2 regions of the Micromonospora sp. DT31 genome follow, and region 1 is predicted to be linked to the other one. Evidence: riboswitches for the same ligand, from Rfam matches in the RefSeq annotation. Region 1 holds a riboswitch; the other holds the start of a gene.
The links. A riboswitch is a leader RNA that binds a small molecule or an ion and turns the genes downstream of it on or off. The one in region 1 is predicted to bind ZMP and ZTP.
Positions count from the first base shown of each region.

Region 2: it holds a riboswitch for ZMP and ZTP, as region 1 does, so the genes downstream of both, ACLQ2X_RS03085 (bifunctional 5,10-methylenetetrahydrofolate dehydrogenase/5,10-methenyltetrahydrofolate cyclohydrolase) here and ACLQ2X_RS01905 (glycine hydroxymethyltransferase) in region 1, are expected to answer to the same signal.

Region 1 is NZ_JBNCKZ010000001.1:447,772-453,079, reverse strand. It holds gene ACLQ2X_RS01925 (NAD(P)H-hydrate dehydratase) at 1-136, shown strand, start outside; gene ACLQ2X_RS01920 (S8 family peptidase) at 285-1,769, shown strand; gene ACLQ2X_RS01915 (hemerythrin domain-containing protein) at 1,878-2,378, shown strand; gene ACLQ2X_RS01910 (SDR family NAD(P)-dependent oxidoreductase) at 2,446-3,252, opposite strand; ZMP/ZTP riboswitch at 3,366-3,455, shown strand; gene ACLQ2X_RS01905 (glycine hydroxymethyltransferase) at 3,474-4,910, shown strand; gene ACLQ2X_RS01900 (hypothetical protein) at 4,983-5,234, opposite strand; gene ACLQ2X_RS01895 (PLP-dependent aminotransferase family protein) at 5,305-5,308, opposite strand, start outside.
Region 2 is NZ_JBNCKZ010000001.1:693,110-698,417, reverse strand. It holds gene ACLQ2X_RS03105 (tetratricopeptide repeat protein) at 470-1,111, shown strand; partial or broken gene ACLQ2X_RS03100 (transposase) at 1,321-1,599, shown strand; gene ACLQ2X_RS03095 (hypothetical protein) at 2,045-2,866, shown strand; gene ACLQ2X_RS03090 (hypothetical protein) at 2,848-3,069, shown strand; ZMP/ZTP riboswitch at 3,067-3,148, shown strand; gene ACLQ2X_RS03085 (bifunctional 5,10-methylenetetrahydrofolate dehydrogenase/5,10-methenyltetrahydrofolate cyclohydrolase) at 3,162-4,043, shown strand; gene ACLQ2X_RS03080 (endonuclease/exonuclease/phosphatase family protein) at 4,054-4,833, opposite strand; gene ACLQ2X_RS03075 (sulfite exporter TauE/SafE family protein) at 5,000-5,308, shown strand, end outside.

The sequences.
Region 1 (5,308 bases):
TGCGGCGCAGGCGGCCTGCTGGGCGGCGTTCGCGCACGCGGTGAGCGGGCAGCGACTGGTCCCCCGGTACGGGCGGATCGGTTTCCTCGCCCGGGAACTGCTGGACGAGATCCCCTACACGATCGCCACGGTCTGACGGCCGGCGACCTGCGGACCGTGCACATGTAACACCTGGGGGGCGCGGCGACGCTGGACCCGGCGAGGCCGGCATCCTGCGCGGCCTCCGCCCGGACCGCGTCCCGAACGCAGGGGCGGTCCACCGCACCAACCCCCTGGGAGTCTGTGTGAACAACCTCCGTCGCAAGACACTGGCCGCGGCGTCCGCCGTGACGCTCGGCGTCGGGCTCGCCGCCGTCGGCGGCACGGCGCCGGTCGCGGCCGCCGGGCCGGACACCTCGTACCTGGTCCTCGCCCCGCAGGGCTCCGGCACCGCCAAGGCCGCCGCCCGCGTCGCCGCCGCCAACGGCACCGTGGTGGCCGCATACGACAAGATCGGCGTGCTCGTCGCGCGCTCGTCCGCCCCGGACTTCAGCACCCGGGTCGCGGGGGCCGGCGTCGAGTCGGTCGCCTCCACCGGTGGCCTGGGCACCGCCCTCGACGAGGGCGAGACCGTGGAGGTCCCGGCCGCCGCGGTCGCCGCGGCGACCGCCGACCCGACCGCCGAGCCGCTCTACGGCCAGCAGTGGGACATGGACATGATCCGCGTCCCGCAGGCCCACGCGGTGAACGCCGGCAGCCCGTCCGTCGTGGTCGGCGTGCTGGACAGCGGCATCTCCAGCAGCCACCCGGACCTGGCGACCCAGATCGCCAAGGACAAGAGCGCCTCCTGCATCGGTGGCGCCCCGAACACCGCCGAGGCGGCGTGGAACCCGACCACGAGCGACCACGGCACCCACGTGGCCGGCACCATCGCCGCCGCGGTCAACGGCGTCGGCGTGACAGGTGTCGCACCGGGCGTCAAGGTCGCCGCGGTCAAGGTGGTCAACGACGACGGCTACATCTTCCCGGAGGCCGCGGTCTGCGGGTTCATGTGGGCCGCCGAGCACGGTTTCCAGCTCACCAACAACAGCTACTACATCGACCCGTGGGAGCTGAACTGCCGCAACGACGCGCGGCAGCGCCCGGTGTGGAAGGCCGTGCAGCGGGCCCTGCGCTACTCGCAGTCCCAGGGCGTGCTGCACGTGGCGTCCGCGGGCAACTCGAACTACGACCTGGCCCACAAGATCACTGACACGGGCAGCCCGAACAACGGCACCCCGGAGGACCGGCAGAACCTCACCAACGCCTGCCTCGTCCTGCCGGCCGAGGCTCCCGGTGTGGTGACCGTCTCGGCGGTCGGTCCGACCGGCGACAAGAGCTACTACTCGTCGTACGGCCAGGGCGTCGTCGAGGTGACCGCGCCCGGCGGCGACACCCGGTTCCGTACCCGGGGTGTCACCTCCACGTCGACCGACGGCATCCTGTCCACCACGTTCAACACCGCCACCCGCACCAACGGGTGGGGCTACAAGCAGGGCACCTCGATGTCCGGCCCGCACGCCGCAGGCGTGGCCGCGCTCGCGGTGTCCGCGCACCCGGGCATGACCGCCGGCCAGCTCTCCTCGTTCCTGGAGCGCACGGCCGTGGCGAAGTCCTGCCCGTCCGGCGTGTACAACCCGGTGCCGCTGATCCCGGCCGGCCCGAACGCCTATGACGCCACCTGCTCCGGTGGGAAGCGCAACAGCTTCTACGGCGCCGGCGTCGTCGACGCGTACAACGCGGTGAAGTAGCCGCGACACCGACGGAACGGGCTCGGCGTGAGCACGTCGGGCCCGTTCTGTTTGTCCAGTTCAGGACGCGGGTACCCGGGCATCGTCAGCCGATTTGGGAGGTAGCCGGTGTCCACAGACGCGATCGTCCTGCTCAAGGAGGACCACAAGGAGTTCCGTCGTCTCTTCAAGGCCTTCCAGGGGGCCGAGGAGGGGCCGGCGAGCGAACGCGGGAAGATCGTCAAGCGGATCCTCGAAGCTCTGACGGTGCACACCTACCTGGAGAACGAGGTGATGTACCCGGAGGTCCGCAAGCTGGTGCCCGACGTGGAGGACGACATCCTCGAGTCGTACGAGGAGCACCACGTGGTGGACGTGCTCTGCTTCGAGCTGTCCACCATGACCCCCGACGACGAGCGGTACAACGCCAAGACCACGGTGCTCATCGAGAACGTCCTGCACCACGTCGAGGAGGAAGAGGAGGAGTGGTTCCCGAAGGTCCGGGAGGCACTCGGCCGCAACCAGCTCCAGGAGATCGGTCAGCGGATGCTCGACCTGCGCCCCACGGCGCCGAAGACGCCGACCGCGCCGAAGGCGTTGAAGAAGGCGCTGGACGCCGTGGTCGCCTGACCTGCGCCAGCACACGCCGAGCGGGACCCGCCCTCCCGGGGACGGGTCCCGCTCGGCGTGCCGGCGCTCAGTCTCCGGCGCCGGGCTCGGCCATCTTCCGGTGCTGCTCGGCCTTCAGCCGATCTGGAATGATCTTGCCGGCGGCGGTCTGCAGCTTGTTGACGAACGAACCCGCCGCCACCTTGTGCTCCCCCTTCATCAGCGCCTCGAACGCGTCGGCGGCCACCGTGCGCGGATCGTCCTTGGGCCCCTGGCCGACCCGGGTGTCCCCCAACTCGGCCCGGTCGAAGAACTCGGTGTCGGTCGGGCCGGGCATCAGCGCGGTCACCGTGACACCGCTGTCCTTCAGCTCGTTGCGCACCCCCTCGGCGAAGGACTGCACGAACGACTTCGAGGCGTTGTAGACCGCCTGGTACGGGCCGGGCATCGTGGCGGCGATGGAGGACGTGAACAGCACCCGCCCCGCGCCCCGGCGGACCATCTCCGGCAGCAGCAGCTTGGCCAGGTGCACCGTCGAACGCACGTTCAGGTCGACGATCGTCAGCTCGTCGGCGAGGTTGGTGCCGCCGACGAAGTCCCCGCCCGCGCCGCGGCCGGCGTTGAGCGCCAGCGCGTCGACCGGGCGACCACGCCCGGTCACCGCCTCGGCGAGCCGTTGCACGCCCTCGGGCGTAGCCAGGTCCACCTGGACCGGGTAGACCTCCGGGCCGCCGTCGCGCCGCAGGTCCCCGGCCGCCCGTTCGATCGCCGCGTCCTCGGCGGCGACCACCACGTCGTACCCGTGTTCGACGAACTGCGCCGCCAGCTCGTACCCGATGCCGCTGGACGCGCCGGTCACCACGGCCAGCGGCCGTCCGGTGGTGGGTGTGGTCATGCTCGTGCCTCCTCTCCCGGGGCCGGACCGCGCTCGCGGTGCCTGCCCTCCCGGTGGGTGTGCCCCGCGACGGGCGGCCCAACCCCGCCGGCCGCACCCCGGCCGGTAGGATCGGCGCGGGCCGTGACTGGCGCGTGGAGATGGAGCACCATCGGGGAGCGGCCTCGTCATGAGGACGCATGCCGAGCGCCTGGGCCTTCCGCACGTCACCAGGAGGTCGCATGTCGCCCAACGCCGAGTCCACCGCCTTCCGCAGCGCGTTGGAGGTCATCCGCGGCGTCGAGCCACGGGTGGCGGACGCCATCGCCGCGGAACTGGCCGACCAGCGCGAGTCGCTCAAGCTCATCGCCAGCGAGAACTACGCCTCCCCGGCGACGCTGCTGGCCATGGGCAACTGGTTCAGCGACAAGTACGCCGAAGGCACCATCGGGCGGCGCTTCTACGCCGGCTGCCAGAACGTCGACACCGTCGAGGCGCTCGCCGCCGAGCACGCCCGGGAACTGTTCGGCGCCACCCACGCCTACGTGCAGCCGCACTCCGGCATCGACGCCAACCTGGTCGCCTTCTGGGCGGTCCTGGCCGACCGGGTCGAGTCCCCCGCCCTGCGCAGGGCCCAGGTCCGCCAGGTCAACGACCTCACCGAGGCGGACTGGTTCGCGCTGCGCCGGGAGCTGGGCAACCAGCGGATGCTGGGCATGTCGCTGGACGCGGGCGGCCACCTCACCCACGGGTTCCGGCCGAACATCTCCGGCAAGATGTTCGACCAGCGCAGCTACGGCACCGACCCGACCACCGGCCTGATCGACTACGACCGGGTGGCCGAGGCGGCCCGCGAGTTCAAGCCGCTGATCCTGGTGGCCGGCTACTCCGCGTACCCGCGCAAGGTCAACTTCCGGGTGATGCGGGAGATCGCCGACTCGGTCGGCGCCACCTTCATGGTCGACATGGCCCACTTCGCCGGCCTGGTCGCCGGCAAGGTCTTCACCGGCGACTTCGACCCGGTGCCGCACGCCCACATCGTCACCACCACCACGCACAAGTCGCTGCGCGGCCCGCGCGGCGGCATGGTGTTGTGCGGGCCGGAACTGGCCGACCAGGTCGACCGGGGCTGTCCGATGGTCCTCGGCGGCCCGCTGCCGCACGTGATGGCCGCCAAGGCGGTCGCGCTGGCCGAGGCGCGGCGGCCCGACTTCGCCGACTACGCCCAGCGGATCGTGGACAACGCCCAGGCGCTCGCCGACGGGCTGCTGCGGCGGGGGGCCACGCTGGTCACCGGCGGCACCGACAACCACCTGGTGCTCATCGACGTGTCCGGCTACGGCCTCACCGGCCGGCAGGCCGAGCAGGCACTGCTGGACTCGGGCATCGTGACCAACCGCAACTCGGTGCCGCAGGACCCGAACGGCGCCTGGTACACCTCCGGCATCCGCATCGGCACGCCCGCGCTGACCACCCGAGGGCTGGGCGCCACCGAGATGGACGCCACCGCCGAGCTGATCCACACCGTGCTCAGCCGGACCACGGCGGGCACCGGCCCGGACGGCGCCGCGTCGAAGGCGAAGTACGTCCTGGACCCGGCGGTGGCCGAGTCCGTCGGCAAGCAGGCCGCCGACCTGCTCATCCCGTTCCCCCTCTACCCCGCCGTCGACCTGGGCTGAGTCGACCACGCTGCGGTCTGTCACGACGTCGGCGCCACCGTGCACACGGGGGCGCCGACGGGCGGACGGGCGTCAGCGCAGCGGGCGTTTGAGGTGGTAGCGGTGCACCTCGGTGCTGCCCTGCACGTTGTTCACGTCCTCGGCGGCGGAGACCAACTCCCAGCCCTCCCGGCCGACCCGGTTGAGATGCGCGACCGCGGTGTCGCCGTACGCGGTCACGTCGGTGCGGGACCCGTCCGGGCCGTACCAGACGAACGAGACGTGGAAGTTCCTCCCCTGCCCCTGATAGCGACGGACCAGCAACGCGTACTCCCAGGCAACCATCGGTCCATTATCAACGGATCCGGCGGGCCGGAGAACACGGGCGGTGCCGCGACCGCGACCCCCTGCGGTGTCAG
Region 2 (5,308 bases), 250 kb from region 1:
GAGCCTGACGGGTGAGGACCGCAACTGACGGCTCCGACAGCGGCCGGTAGGGCAACTCATGAAGCAAGCGGCTTGCTTCTTCGACGGGAAACCAGCGGGCCTCCTGAATCAGACCATCCGGTCACCGCCGCCGTGCCATGAAGAACGAGGTCCGCGTTCCAGTAGGGACCGCCCCACCGTGGGTACTCCTCGTACACGAGAACGACTTTGTCGTCGTGATGCGCGAGAACGCCGGCGTACCGGGACCGACTCATGCTTGGCACAGGGGCCCATTTGACCTCGCCTCAGCGCCGCGCACGGGCACGGGCACGGGCACGTCACAGCTTTCACCATCTGCGGCATGAGCGAGCATTCGGCCAGGGCTGGCCGAGCCCTCGCCGGGCAATCTAGGCTCCGGGCGGATGCAACCACGAGGGATCCGCGTCGGGCGATACGCGATCGACAGGCGGGGCTGGGAGATGGGGCGGCGATGAGCGGCGAACAACGAATCGAACACGCCCGGGTGCTCTACGAACGAGCCGTCTTCGGCGGCGACGCCGACGCGCTGGGGATCGCCGAGCGCGAACTGGACGGAGTCGAGGCGGATCTCGCCCTGGCCCGTGGCCGGATCCTTCATGCGCGGTTCCTTGAGGACGATAACGAAGATCCACACGAGCTAGCGCTTTTCGAGCGTGCGGCGCAGCTGTATCAACTGCTTGGGGACGTTCGCGGCGAGGCCGAGGCGCTGTTCTGGGTCGGCACCTTCCACCAAGTGGTCAGGCGTGACAATGACGGCGCGGTTCCGCCTCTTGCGCTGTCGTACGAGCTGGCGACGCAAGCCGGCGACAAGCTGACGCTGTCATATGCGGTTCGGCACCTCGGCTTTGCGAACATGGCCGCCGGAGCCGGTAGCAGGGCGCGTGAGCAGTTGGAGGAATCCGTACGGCTTCGCCGGGAGATCGGGTTCTCCGCTGGCGTCGCCGCGGGCTTGCTTGCGCTCGCCTACCTGACCGCCGGAGAGGGGCAACGCGACGACGCGCTGGCGCTGGTCGAGGAGGCGGGTGCGGTCGCGAAGGCCTGCGATGCACAGGGTGTTCTCCGGTGGGTGGAGGAGGCACGGACGCAGCTGTAAGCGGCCGCCGATCTGCGGCTGGTACGCCGATCGGCGATGAAGGCTCGCACCCAGACTGCCAACCAGCAGCCGTGCTGGTCACCGCCCCGCATGCCCTACGCGGTCGTCTGCGCGCGTTTGTCGCTACCTCAACTCGTCAGGGCCGCGGCGCGGTGCCGGCCCGGTCAGCTCGCCGGGATCGAGGCGTCGGGTCCGACACTTCCGGGGTGCTGCTGGCCGCGGCCGGCGACAACCCCGAACGGCTGCACAGCGAGTCGGCGTTCGCGCACCTGTGCGGCGCGCCGATTCCCGCCTCATCCGGCAGGACCAACCGGCACCGGCTCAGCCGCGGCGCCGACCGAGCTCTCTACGTCCTGGCCCTGGGCCGGCTCGGCTGCGACGACCGCACCCGCGCCTACGCGGCCCGGCGCACCGCCGAGGGCAGGACCAAACGCGAGATCATCCGCTGCCTCAAGCGCTACCTGGCCCGCGAGGTCTTCCGGGCCCTCACCGCCGACGGACAGACCTCCGTGCGGTCAGCCGGAGCGTCGAATTTTGCGCATGAGCATGGCCCAGACCCCGTATCCGGAGCCGACATTCCCGGTGATCGCTCCGGTGGCGGAGCCCGTGAACAGGGCGTTCGCGCAGTCCGGGCACACCTCACGTCCGGTGATCGTCTTTTCGAACGGCTGACGGACGCTACGACCACAGTCAGGGCAGTCCCGGCCTGACAATCCCATCCGTGCCTCCTGCGGTCGGGTGTCTGAGAGTACGACCATGGCGCACGCCGGAAGCGGTTCATCGGCTGTCGCCGAGGGGACGTGACGCGTAGGAGCATCGCCAAGCAGCTGATCCGGGCCTGGAGGGGCCGGCGGGTGTAGGCGTTGTGTGTCCGACCGGCAACTGTTCGTGTTGGGTTGGCGGCCGGGTTGTGGTGTTGGCAGCATCGGGTGGATGCGGGTGGGTGCGGCGCGGGCGGTGGCGGTCGACTGGGTGCGGGAGCGGATGCGCGCCGATCCGTCGGTCGAGGGGGCGTTCTTCAGCGGGTCGACGGTGGGGATGCTGGATGAGGCGGTGCTGCCGTCGTCGTCGGATGTGGATGTGCTGCTGGTGCGCCGCTCCCCCGGTGTGAAGGTGGGCAAGTTCGTCCGTCGTGGGGTGCTGCTGGAGGTCAGCGAGGTGACGTGGGCGGATCTGGGTGGCCCGGAGGACGTGTTGGGGTCGTGGGTGTTCGCGCCGATGTTCCGTACCGATGGGGTGATCGCGGATCCGACGGGTCGGCTGGCCGCGTTGCGGGGGCCGGTGGCGGCGGGGTTCGCGGATGCGGCGTGGGTGCGGCGGCGGTGTGCCGGGGTGCGGCGGCGCATCGAGGGCGGGTTGCGGGAGTTCGACGTGTCGGCGCCGGTGGCGCAGCAGGTGTTGGCGTGGGCGTTTCCGACGTCGTTGGTGGCGGTGTGGCCGGCGGTGGCGGCTCTGGCGGATCCGACGGTGCGGCGGCGGTACGTGCGGGCGGGGCAGGTGCTGGAGCGGTTCGGGTTCGCGGACCGGTTTGCGGAGTTGTTGGCGACGTTTGACGGTGGTGGGTGGGTGCGGACCGGGTGCGGGAGCATCTGGCCGGGTTGGCGGTGGTGTTCGACGAGGTGGGGCGCCTGCCGCGGGAGGGTTTCGTGTTCGGGGCGGATCTGGGTGCTGCGGGGCGTCCGGTGGTGTTCGACGGTGCCCGGGAGTTGGTGGCGTCGGGTCGGCACCGGGAGGCGATGTTCTGGGTGGTGGTGACGTACGCGCGGTGCCATGTGGTGTTGGGGGCGGTGGCGCCGCAGCGGGAGCGGGAGTTGCGGCCGGCGTTCGAGGCGGTGTTGGCGGATCTCGGGGTGGCGTCGGTGGCGGATCGGCGGCGGCGGGCGGATGGGTTGTTGGCGGCGTTGCCGGGTTGGCAGGCGTTGGTGGATGCGGTGGTGGCGCGGGCTGTGGCAGGGTGAGGGGAACGCGACTGGCGGCACGGGGATGGGTGAACCATCGGGGAGCTCGTCGTGGGGGTCGACCGCCTGGGCCTCCGCGGGCGAGGTGTCGCATGTCTTCTTCTTCAGGTTCGTCGGCGCGGTTGTTGCCGGGTGCTCCGGTGGCGGAGCGGGTGTTGTCGGAGGTCGCCGCGTCGGTGGCGCGGCTGCGCGCGGCGGGGGTGACGCCGGCGTTGGCGACGGTGCTGGTGGGTGACGACGACGCCAGCAGGGGTTACATCCGGATCAAGTCTCGGCAGGCGGCGGCGTTGGGGTTCGCGTCGCCGCACGTGCATCTGCCGGCGTCGGCGTCGCAGGCGGATCTGCGTGCGGTGGTGGCTGACTTCAACGCGGATTCCGGTGTGCACGGGGTGTTGGTGCAGCATCCGATTCCGGGGCACCTGGATTACGACCGGGCGTTGGCGGAGCTGGATCCGGACAAGGACGTGGACGGGATGCATCCGGTGAACATGGGCCGGTTGGCGTTGGGGTTGCCGGGTCCGTTGCCGTGTACGCCGGCGGGGATCGAGGCGTTGTTGGCGTTCCACGGTGTGCCGGTGTCGGGTCGGGAGGTCGTGGTGCTGGGTCGGGGTGCCACGTTGGGTCGGCCGTTGGCGATGTTGTTGGGGCAGAAGCGGCCGACGGCGAACGCGGCGGTGACGGTGGTGCACACCGGGGTGGCGGATTGGCCCCGGTACACGCGGCGGGCGGAGATCCTGGTGGCGGCGGCGGGGGTGCCGGGGATCGTGCGGCCCGAGCATGTGCGTGCGGGGGCGGTGGTGGTCGGTGGTGGGGTGCGTTACGCGGGTCGGCGGTTGCTGCCGGATGTGGCCGAGGAGTGTGCGCGGGTGGCGGGGGCGATCACGCCGCGGGTGGGTGGGGTGGGTCCGACGACCGTGGCGATGTTGTTCCGCAACGCGGTGGAGGCGGCGGGTCGGCAGTGCGGGTTGGGGTGATCGGCGGTGGTCAGCCGAGGTCGACGACGAGGGGGCGGTGGTCGGAGATGGTGGACAGGGGGGTGTGGACGGCGGTGACGGGTGGGAGTTGGTCGAGTCGGTGGCGGTCGGCGAGGACGTGGTCGAGTTGGACGCGGGGTTGCCCGGCCGGGTAGGTGGGGCGTCGGGCGAGGGGCCGCCAGCGGGTGAGGGCGGCGGCGGGTCCGGCGGGGAGGTTGAGGTCGCCGAGGAGGATGCGCGGGGCGGGTAGGGCGCGCAGGGCGCGTACGACGCGGCGCAGTTGCCAGACGTTCCAGCCGGGGACGAAGGACAGGTGGGTGGCGGCGACGGTGAGGGTGCCGTGGGGGGTGTCGAGGACGGCGGCGAGGACGACGCGGGGTTCGTCGCGTAGCAGGATGAGTCCGCCGGTGGGGCCGGGTGCGTAGATGGGTGAGCGGACGGGCGCGGCGCGTAGCCGGGTGACGTGCCAGGAGCGTACGGGGTGGCGGCTGATGAGTCCGATGCCGTAGAGGGGTTCGCCGTGGCCGTCGTCGTCGTGGGTGAGGGGGCGGAAGTGTTCGCCGGGGGTGCCGACGACGGCGGCGGCGAAGCGGTGGTGCTCGGCGTGCAGGGCGCGGGCGGCCAGGGCGGTGAGGTCGAGTTTTCCGCTGCGGGTCTGGTCGCGGTCGACTTCCTGAAGGGCGAGGATGTCGGCGTCGAGGCTGGTGACGGCGGCGGTGAGCCGGTCGGGGTCGACGAGTCCGTCGGTGAGGGATCGGCCGTGCAGCAGATTGAAGGTGGCCAGGCGCACCTGGACACCCTACGTCTTCGTGGGAGTCTTGCCGGGTGCTGAAACTTCTGTGCTGTTCGGTGCTGGTGTTCGTGGCGGTGGCGTCGGTGGGGTTGTGGTTGCGGCGTCGTCGGCAGCGGTGAGGCTGGCCACAGGTGGCGTTGCCGCTGGTGGCCGGGTCGGCAGAATGCGGCTGGTGGATGCCGTGTCGTTGACGACGTTGTTGGCCGCCGCTGCGCTGGCGGGGTGGGTGGACGCCGTGGTGGGTGGTGGTGGTCTGTTGTTGTTGCCGGCGTTGTTGGTGGCGGCGCCGGGGCTGCCGGTGGCGACGGCGTTGGGGACGAACAAGTTGGCGGCGATTTTCGGTACGTCGACGGCGGCGGTGACGTATGCGCGGCGGACGAAGCTTGATTGGGCGGTGGCGGGTCCGGCGGCGGGGTTGGCGGTGGTGACGGCGGGGTTGGGTGCGGCGTTGGCGGGTTCGGTGCCGGGCAGC